4 regions of the Saliniradius amylolyticus genome follow, and region 2 is predicted to be linked to each of the others. Evidence: predicted binding sites of a transcription regulator. Region 2 holds the regulator's gene; each other region holds the start of a gene.
The links. Region 2 encodes MetJ, which represses methionine synthesis genes. Its sites were predicted from a motif close to TAGACGTCTAGACGTCTA; they were not measured.
Positions count from the first base shown of each region.

Region 1: a site for MetJ is predicted at 1,144-1,161, ahead of thrA (bifunctional aspartate kinase/homoserine dehydrogenase I). Genes of this name have one in related genera too.
Region 3: a site for MetJ is predicted at 921-938, ahead of metE (5-methyltetrahydropteroyltriglutamate--homocysteine S-methyltransferase). Genes of this name have one in related genera too.
Region 4: a site for MetJ is predicted at 1,058-1,075, ahead of metK (methionine adenosyltransferase). Genes of this name have one in related genera too.

Region 1 is NZ_CP029347.1:2,577,319-2,579,525, reverse strand. It holds gene aceK (bifunctional isocitrate dehydrogenase kinase/phosphatase) at 1-998, opposite strand, end outside; gene thrA (bifunctional aspartate kinase/homoserine dehydrogenase I) at 1,357-2,207, shown strand, end outside.
Region 2 is NZ_CP029347.1:330,508-332,714, reverse strand. It holds gene metF (methylenetetrahydrofolate reductase) at 1-788, opposite strand, end outside; gene metJ (met regulon transcriptional regulator MetJ) at 952-1,293, shown strand; gene HMF8227_RS01620 (DUF6198 family protein) at 1,725-2,207, shown strand, end outside.
Region 3 is NZ_CP029347.1:2,791,906-2,794,112, forward strand. It holds gene HMF8227_RS13085 (LysR substrate-binding domain-containing protein) at 1-846, opposite strand, end outside; gene metE (5-methyltetrahydropteroyltriglutamate--homocysteine S-methyltransferase) at 951-2,207, shown strand, end outside.
Region 4 is NZ_CP029347.1:636,924-639,130, forward strand. It holds gene metK (methionine adenosyltransferase) at 1-970, opposite strand, end outside; gene tkt (transketolase) at 1,248-2,207, shown strand, end outside.

The DNA of each region.
Region 1 (2,207 bases), 2.2 Mb from region 2:
ACACCGTACGAAGGCAGATGGAACACCGCCATCACCAATCCGCGTATGCCTGGCGCTACTTCAAATTGGTCGTGGGAATCTGACAGGTGTTGTAGGAAGTTACGGTAAAACACGGTCTTGCCATGTTTATAAAAACCCAGGCTGATATAGAGCTCGAAGTGCTTTTTGTTAGGCAGCAGCTCCTGCAAGAAGGCGACTACCTCGGCCGGGTACTGGGTGTCGGCCATAAAATAGGAACGGGCAAAGCCAAAAAGCCCACTTAAGTCGTGACGCTCGGTCAGTAGAGTATCAATATACAGCTCCCCGTTGTCGTTCAGTAGCAGGGCCAAGACAAAGGGATGAGACTGTTCGGCGGCGCACATGCGCCCAACCAGGTAGGCACCTTTATTGCGAAAGAATATGGGGTGCAGAATTTCCACGCTGGTCACCGACGCCAACTGTTTGCGACTGAAGGTTTGTCGCAGGTACTGCTCGCACCAATTGAAATCCCGCTCTTTATCTTCGAACGGACGATTAAAACGGTAGTCTTTTAAGATAGCGTGCAGCAGTTGTTGTACCGTACCGGTAGCATCATAGGTATTCACCACGGTGTGGCGTACCTGTCCGGCCAGATAACAACGGCTGGGCTGCACAAACATCATGTCGTTGTTGATCTTCTGGTGTTTAAAAATACGCCCGATAATGGAGTTATAGAAGGTTTCGGCCAGCTCAAACTGAGGATGGGCGTCTAAGATAGTCAGATAGCGCTGTTTGAGCCGCTGCCAGAAACTCTTATCCTGCTGGTGAGGATGCACCAACTGGTAGATCTCACTGACTGCTGCGGTGACCGCCTGATCGTAGATACTGATCCGCTCGCGCACTGCTTGCTGCACACCCTGCCAGTCGGCATGTTCGAATCGCTCCTGCGCGCCTGTCGTGATGCGAGTGTGCCAGCGGTAGCTTTTTTCAAAGCCTTTTAGAATAAGATAGGCGATTTGATGAATGTCGGAAGCGGTCATATGGGCTCTGTGGCGGGCTTTGTGTCTGTTTTATCAGAAGAGGGCCTGGTAGGGCCAGAGGTGGTGTTGCATATTTCCGTCTAAGTCGGGTAATCTGATTGATAATTTCAACGTCTAGTTAATAACCAAAACACGTCTTGACATATAGACGTCTATACGGCAAATTGGCCCCATGATGATGATTTCGATGCGCACCACCACCATTATTATTACCACCCCTCGCAGGATGGTCGCCGGGTAGTGCCATAAAGAGAATTCAACGAAACCCGCGACCTGACAGGAAGCGGGTTTTTTTTTACGTAAACACCCATAAGCCGGTAGAACAGAACTGCCGGCATGCAAAACCAGGAGCAGCACAATGAAGGTAATGAAATTTGGAGGGTCCTCGCTGGCCGACGCCGACCGCTATTTGAAAGTCAAGGATATTACCCTGCAAACCCATACCGAAACTGGTGCTGCCATCGTGCTGTCCGCCCCAAAGGGTGTGACCAATGCCCTGTCGCTATTGGTGGAACAAGCCGTCAGCGGTCAGGACTATCAGGAGCTGCTGGCCAAGCTGGATATGACCTTAAAAGGCATTGTCAGTGACTTGGCCAACAGCCTGGATAACGTGAAGGCCGACTTTTTAAACGAGTTTATCGAACAGCGGCTGGACGAACTGACCGAAGCACTGGCAGGCGTCAAGTTACTGCACACCTGTCCCGACTCTGTGACCGCCAAGCTACTCTCAATCGGCGAATATGTGAGTGTGAATATCTTCAGTGCCATCCTTACTGCTCTGGGGCAAAACAACCGGATTATCGATCCGGCCTACTATGTGGTCGCTGAAGGCGAATACCTGGACAGCATCGCCGATGTCGAGCAGAGCAAGGCGCGTTTTCATGATGTGCCTGTGGGCAAAGACGAAGTACTGATCATGCCAGGCTTTGTTGCCTCTAATGAGCAGGGTGAGAAGGTCACATTGGGCCGTAACGGTTCTGATTACTCAGCTGCGATTCTGGCTGCCTGCATCGATGCCCAGTGCTGTGAGATCTGGACCGATGTGGACGGCGTCTACAATGCCGACCCGAATCAGGTGGACGGGGCCGTGTTACTGGATAAGCTGACCTATCAGGAAGCCATGGAACTGTCTTATTTTGGTGCCAAGGTGCTGCATCCGAAAACCATTGGTCCCATCGCCCAGCACCACATTCCTTGTTTGATTCGCAA
Region 2 (2,207 bases):
AGGATCTTAACCATATCCATGGAAATACTGGCCCCCAGCAGGTTTCGGGTAGTCTGGTCGTTCTCGTCCAGGCCTTCGTACATGCGGTGCAGCCAGTTCGGTACATTCACATTGGTCATGCCGGCAAACTTAACCAGTGTCTTGTAGTTGGTTACCGGCAAGATGCCCGGGATCAGGTTCGCCTCGATGCCCGCTGCCGCGGCGCGGTCACGAAAACGCAGAAACACTTCAGCATCGAAGAAAAACTGGGTAATGGCCTGGTCAGCCCCAGCATCGACCTTGCGCTTCAGGTTTAAAAGATCAAACTGGCTGTTGGGCGCTTCTGGGTGTACTTCAGGATAGGCAGCCACAGAGATATCGAAGTCTGCCACTTCTTTAAGCAAGGCGACGAGGTCGGCGCCGTAAAGCTCGGTTTCTGTCACACCCGGCGGCAAATCGCCCCGCAGCGCGACAATGCGGCGAATTCCGGCATCCCAGTAATCTTTGGCTATCTGCACCAGCTCTTCGCGACTGGCATCCACGCAGGTTAAGTGCGGCGCGGCAGAAATACCGGTTTCGTTTTGTATGCGTTTGACCACATCATGGGTGCGATCCCGCTCGCCACTGTTGGCCCCATAGGTGACCGACATATAAGCCGGCTTGAGGGGTGCCAGACGCTCAACAGAGCTCCACAGGGTTTGTTCCATTTGCTCGGTTTTCGGCGGAAAGAATTCAAAGGACACATCAATATTTTTGATGTCGGCCAGCGATTGATTGAGCGCATCGATGCCCCGAGCGTATGAAACCATAATTAAACTCCTGATAAATAGCGTCTGCCAGTAGACGTTTAGACGTCCAAATCTATCCCGCGCTGTACACAGACGTCAAGATGTTTAGGCATCTATGATTGACTGTTGGCGCCTAACAGTTAGAATTTTCCACCATAAGATACAATTAAAACAGGCGATGCGCATGGCAAAGTGGGACGGCGAATACATTAACCCCTACGCTGAACACGGTAAAAAAAGCGAGCAGGTGAAAAAAGTCACCGTCTCAATCCCTCTGAGAGTGTTAAAGGTACTCACCGACGAGCGAACCCGTCGTCAGGTGAATAACCTGCGCCACGCCACCAACTCTGAGCTGTTGTGTGAGGCCTTTGTCCACGCGTTTACCGGCCAGCCTCTGCCGGACGATGATGACCTGCGCAAAGACAATCCCTACCGTATTCCAGCCGAAGCCCGCCGTATTATGGAACAGATGGGCATCGATGTGGAACAGGCGGAAAAAGACGAAGAGGACAAGGTGGAAGAGTAATTTCCACCTTTGAGGCGATAGCTCTTGGGCGACTGCGTTATAAGACGAGCCGGGCCATAGCAATTCACGTCATGGATCTGCTCTCACCAACCCGGTGGGGGCTGGAGCCTTTCCTATGTCTGTTGTTCCCCACCGACAAGCAGCGTTACTGAGCGGCGGCTCTCTTCTCACTTGGGTAGCAGCTTCAGCATCCTCTGGGCAACACCAGACACAAGTTTAACAACGCCGCTGAATCATCTAAAACATTAACCTTATGGGACAGGAGCTAACACCTCCGCTACAAGAAAAACAAAGGCTTTACCGGGTATTCACAAGTCGTAAAGATAAACTTGCAACGGTGGTTATTTGGCCAAGCCTGAGTTTAATGGCAAGCCTGATTGACACTTACCGAAAGCGTATAATCCGCGCCAAACTCCGCAACGATCCAGGTTATGAACTCAGCATCCCACCGCATTTATGAAGACATCTTCGCCCTGTTTTGTGCCGGGCTGTTTGTGGCCTTCGGTGTGTATCTGTTCCAGGCCCAGGACTTAATGGTCGGCGGCGCCGCCGGCCTGGCACTATTGGGCACCCACGCCACCGGGATGGATTTTGGCCTAGTGTTTTTTGTGATCAACATTCCCTTTTATGCCCTGGCGTGGACACAAATCAGCAAAAGGTTCACCCTAAACACCTTTGTGTCGGTGACCACCATCTCCGTGATGAGTGAGCAGGTGCATCATTTCGTGGATATCAGCCGTATCCACCCTCTGTTTGCCGCAGTCATGGGCGGTATTTTGATTGGGGTAGGTATTCTGATGATGTTCCGACATAAGTCGAGTCTCGGCGGATTAGGCATTCTGGCCTACTACCTTCAGGCCCGCTTCGGCATCCGCGCCGGAACTTTCCAGCTGGCCGTGGACAGCGTGATCCTG
Region 3 (2,207 bases), 2.5 Mb from region 2:
GCTATCTGCCGGTTGGCTGGATCCCGGCAGATAAGCGGCGCTGAGGGATTTGGCTATTCCGGCTGGCCCTAAGGGGCGGGACACCAGAAGTTGATGGCGATCCAGGTCGCGAATCAGCCAGTCTGGTACCGCTGCCACCCCCATCCCTGCAGATACCATCTGCAACATCACGCTGGAATTAGACACTGCCTTAACCTCTTTAGGACGGACACCGGCAGGTTGCAAGAACAACCTGAATACATCCAACTTATCGGTACTGACCGGATAAGTAAGCAAGCACTCACCCTCGATATCATTAGCTTCTATAAACGCCTTGCTGGCCAAAGGATGGTTCGGGCTTAACGCCAACACCAGGGAAAAGTCGCCAATATGGCTGTAGGTCAGTCCTGGCTGCTTGACTTCATCATCGGTGAATAGCAGCTCCAGTCGTTGCTGCTGTAATTCAGTCACGCCATCGAACAGGTTATCCACGTTCAGATCCACACTGACACCAGGAAAGCGGGTCTTGTACTGTTCCATCGCCGGTACCAGCCACTGGAAGCAGGCATGGCACTCAATGCCGATGCGTAGGTGGTTGACGTGGTCATCATGATTTAACAGACGTTGCTCCACTTCGCGAATACGCGGAATCACTTCATGGGCCAGAGCCAGTAATTGCTGTCCCTGAGGCGTAAAGCGTACCGGCGAAGTCTTGCGCTCAAACAGGCGGGTACCCAGCCGTCCTTCCAACTCACGCATCTGGTGCGACAACGCCGATTGGCTCAAAAATAGTCGCTCGGCGGCAGCATTCAAGGTGCCGCACTGTTCCAGTGCCAACAGGGTTTTGAGGTGCTTAACTTCCAGCATGGTGAAAATTTCTCAAGTTGTGGTTGAAGACAATGCGCTTGAGGCAATGAGGTTGGTGACTGACTATACCCGTCCACACATCTGGACGGCTATAGGAGGCACTAATGCGTATCCATAATCTGGGGTTTCCCCGCATCGGTCAAGACCGTGAACTGAAATTTGCCCTGGAAGACTACTGGCGCGGCGAACTGTCGGCCGAGCAACTGCTCACCACAGCACAAAATATTCGCAGACAGAACTGGCAAACTCAGTTTCAGGCAGGCATCGACTTTATTCCTGTGGGCGATTTTGCCCTTTACGATCATGTACTTAACACCAGCTTGATGCTGGGTATTATTCCTGACCGTGCCCGCCAGCCTGATCTTACTCCCCTGGATACCGAGTTTCTGCTCGCCCGGGGTCGCAGCCAGCAGGGATGTGGCTGCAACGCCAGCGACATGACCAAATGGTTCAATACCAACTATCACTATATCGTGCCCGAACTACCATCAGAGCTAACCCTGGACGTGCAGCCGGAGCGACTTATCACAGAGATCCGTGAAGCCCGTCAACAAGGCTTCACACCTAAACCTGTACTCGTCGGCCCACTGACTTACCTATGGCTCAGTCAATATGACGACGACCCTTTAACCCTGCTGCCAACCTTACTGGCTGGCTATCAGAAGCTGCTCGACGCTCTGGCATCCGAGAAAGTGGACTGGCTGCAGATTGATGAACCCATTCTGGTCACCGAACTGGATAAACCTTGGCAACACGCCTTTATTAGCGCCTATAACCAACTGAAATTCGGCCCCATCAAACCCATGCTCGCCACCTACTTCGGCGATATCACTCACCAAACTCACTGGCTGGGAGAGCTTCCCATCAAAGGCATTCATCTAGACTGCAGCCATGACTTGGATTCAGTAGTTCCCGTTATCAACGCTCTGCCAGAATATTGGTCTGTCTCACTTGGCGTAATCAGCGGCCGCGACGTCTGGCGCACTGATCTCAATGAGTTGCATGACCAGCTGCAACCACTTTACGAACAGCTCAACGGGCGACTATGGCTCGCGCCCAGCTGTTCCCTGCTTCACTGTCCGGTGGATCTGAACAAAGAGCAGCGTCTGGATCGGGAGTTATACAGTTGGCTGGCCTTCGCCAAGCAGAAATGCCAGGAGCTGGCTTTGCTCAGAGATGCGCTGACCAGCGGTGACACCCGCGCGATTGAACATTATTCCGAACCTGTGGTGAACAAGTCCAGCTCCCCTCGTATCACTCACCCCAAGGTGCGAGATCGTCAGGCCAGACTCAGTCAGCGCGAGCGGACCGAGCCCTACGCACAAAGAAAGCAGCAACAGAACCAACGTCTGGGCCTGCCG
Region 4 (2,207 bases), 310 kb from region 2:
CATTATCTACTTTGCCGGTGCCGAAGGTGTCGATACTGATAGAGGTCGGCTCAGCCACACCGATGGCGTAAGACACCTGAATCTCACATTTATCGGCTAACCCTGCGGCAACGATGTTCTTGGCAACGTATCGGCCAGCATAGGCAGCAGAACGATCCACTTTGGACGGGTCCTTACCGGAAAACGCCCCGCCGCCGTGACGGGCCATGCCACCGTAGGTATCGACGATGATTTTACGTCCGGTCAGGCCGCAGTCACCCACAGGGCCTCCAATGACGAAACGCCCCGTCGGGTTGATAAAGTATTTGGTGTCCTTGGTCAGCCATTGCTCCGGCAAGACCGGCTTAATGATTTCTTCCATCACCGCTTCGGTGAGGTCGGCGGTACTGATATCTTCGCTGTGCTGGGTAGATAGCACCACGGCATCGATGCCGGCGGGCTTGTCGTTTTCGTAGGCGAAAGTCACCTGGCTCTTGGCATCGGGGCGCAGCCAATCTAAACGGCCACTCTTGCGCAGCTCTGACTGACGCTTCACTAAGCGGTGCGAATACGTGACGGGGGCTGGCATCAGCACTTCGGTTTCATTGGTGGCGAAGCCAAACATCAGGCCCTGGTCTCCGGCGCCTTGTTCTTCCGGTGAGCTTCGATCCACACCCTGATTGATGTCCGGACTTTGCTTGCCAATGGCGTTGAGGACCGCGCAGGAATCGGCATCGAATCCCATTTTAGAACTTGTGTAGCCAATATCCCGAATCACATCACGGGTCAGTTGCTCAATGTCCACCCAGGCGGTCGTAGTGACTTCGCCGCCGACCAATACCATGCCGGTTTTGACGTAGGTTTCGCAGGCCACGCGAGCCCGAGGGTCCTGTTCTAAAATGGCATCCAGTACGGCGTCTGAAATCTGATCGGCGACCTTGTCCGGATGACCTTCGGATACGGACTCTGAAGTGAATAATTGTTTAGCCATTGCCTCTATTCCTCTGTCGTTTGGGTCACAGGTTTGTCGGATCCTGTTTGAGCCTAGTGTACGAAAGCCGGTCCGATTTTACCAGTTTTTACTTCTAGACGTCTAAACGCCTGTTTGTTAGTTTTGGTTTCCAGTTTCACGGTAAAAGCCGTGGTGTAATATAAGCTGGTAAAACGGCATAAAAAGCCCTTGCCCAGCCATTGCAGAACACGGTTTAGTCGGTAAGATAAGTAGCCTTTTTCGAAATACACAACATATTGATGGCCCAGGAGTAGTTATGCCCTCACGTCGAGAACTCGCCAACGCTATCCGTGCTCTGAGCATGGACGCGGTCCAACAAGCCAAGTCCGGTCATCCGGGTGCCCCCATGGGAATGGCCGATATCGCCCAGGTACTGTGGTGCGATTATCTTAAACACAACCCGGAAAACCCTGAGTGGACAGACCGCGACCGCTTTGTCTTATCCAATGGCCATGGCTCCATGTTGGTGTATTCACTTTTACACCTCAGTGGTTACGACCTGTCTATCGAAGAGATCAAAAACTTTCGTCAGTTGGGCTCCAAAACTCCGGGGCACCCTGAGTATGGCTATACCCCGGGCGTGGAAACCACCACAGGACCATTGGGCCAGGGCATCAGTAATGCGGTGGGCATGGCAATAGCCGAAAAGGCGCTTGCGGCGCAATTTAATCGTCCCGGCCATGATGTGATTGACCACTACACCTACTGCTTCATGGGTGATGGTTGCCTGATGGAAGGCATCTCTCACGAAACCTGCTCACTGGCGGGCACCCTGGGTCTGGGTAAGCTGATCGCCTTTTGGGACGACAACGGTATCTCCATCGACGGCGACGTCGAAGGTTGGTTTACCGATGACACCCCGGCTCGTTTTGAGTCTTATGGCTGGCATGTGGTGCGTGATGTGGATGGCCACGACCCTGAGCAGATTAAACAAGCCATCGACGCGGCGCGCGCTGAAACCGGCAAGCCGACTCTGATTTGCTGCCGTACGGTGATTGGTTTCGGTTCTCCTAACAAAGCCGGTACCCACGGCTGTCATGGTGCGCCTCTGGGCGACGATGAAATCGCCGCCACTCGCAAAGAGTTGGGGTGGGAACATGGGCCTTTCGACGTGCCTTCAGAAATCTATGCCGAGTGGGATGCCAAGGCAAAAGGTGCCGCTATCGAACATGAGTGGCATGATAAGTTTGCCGCTTATTCTGAAGCCTTCCCTGAG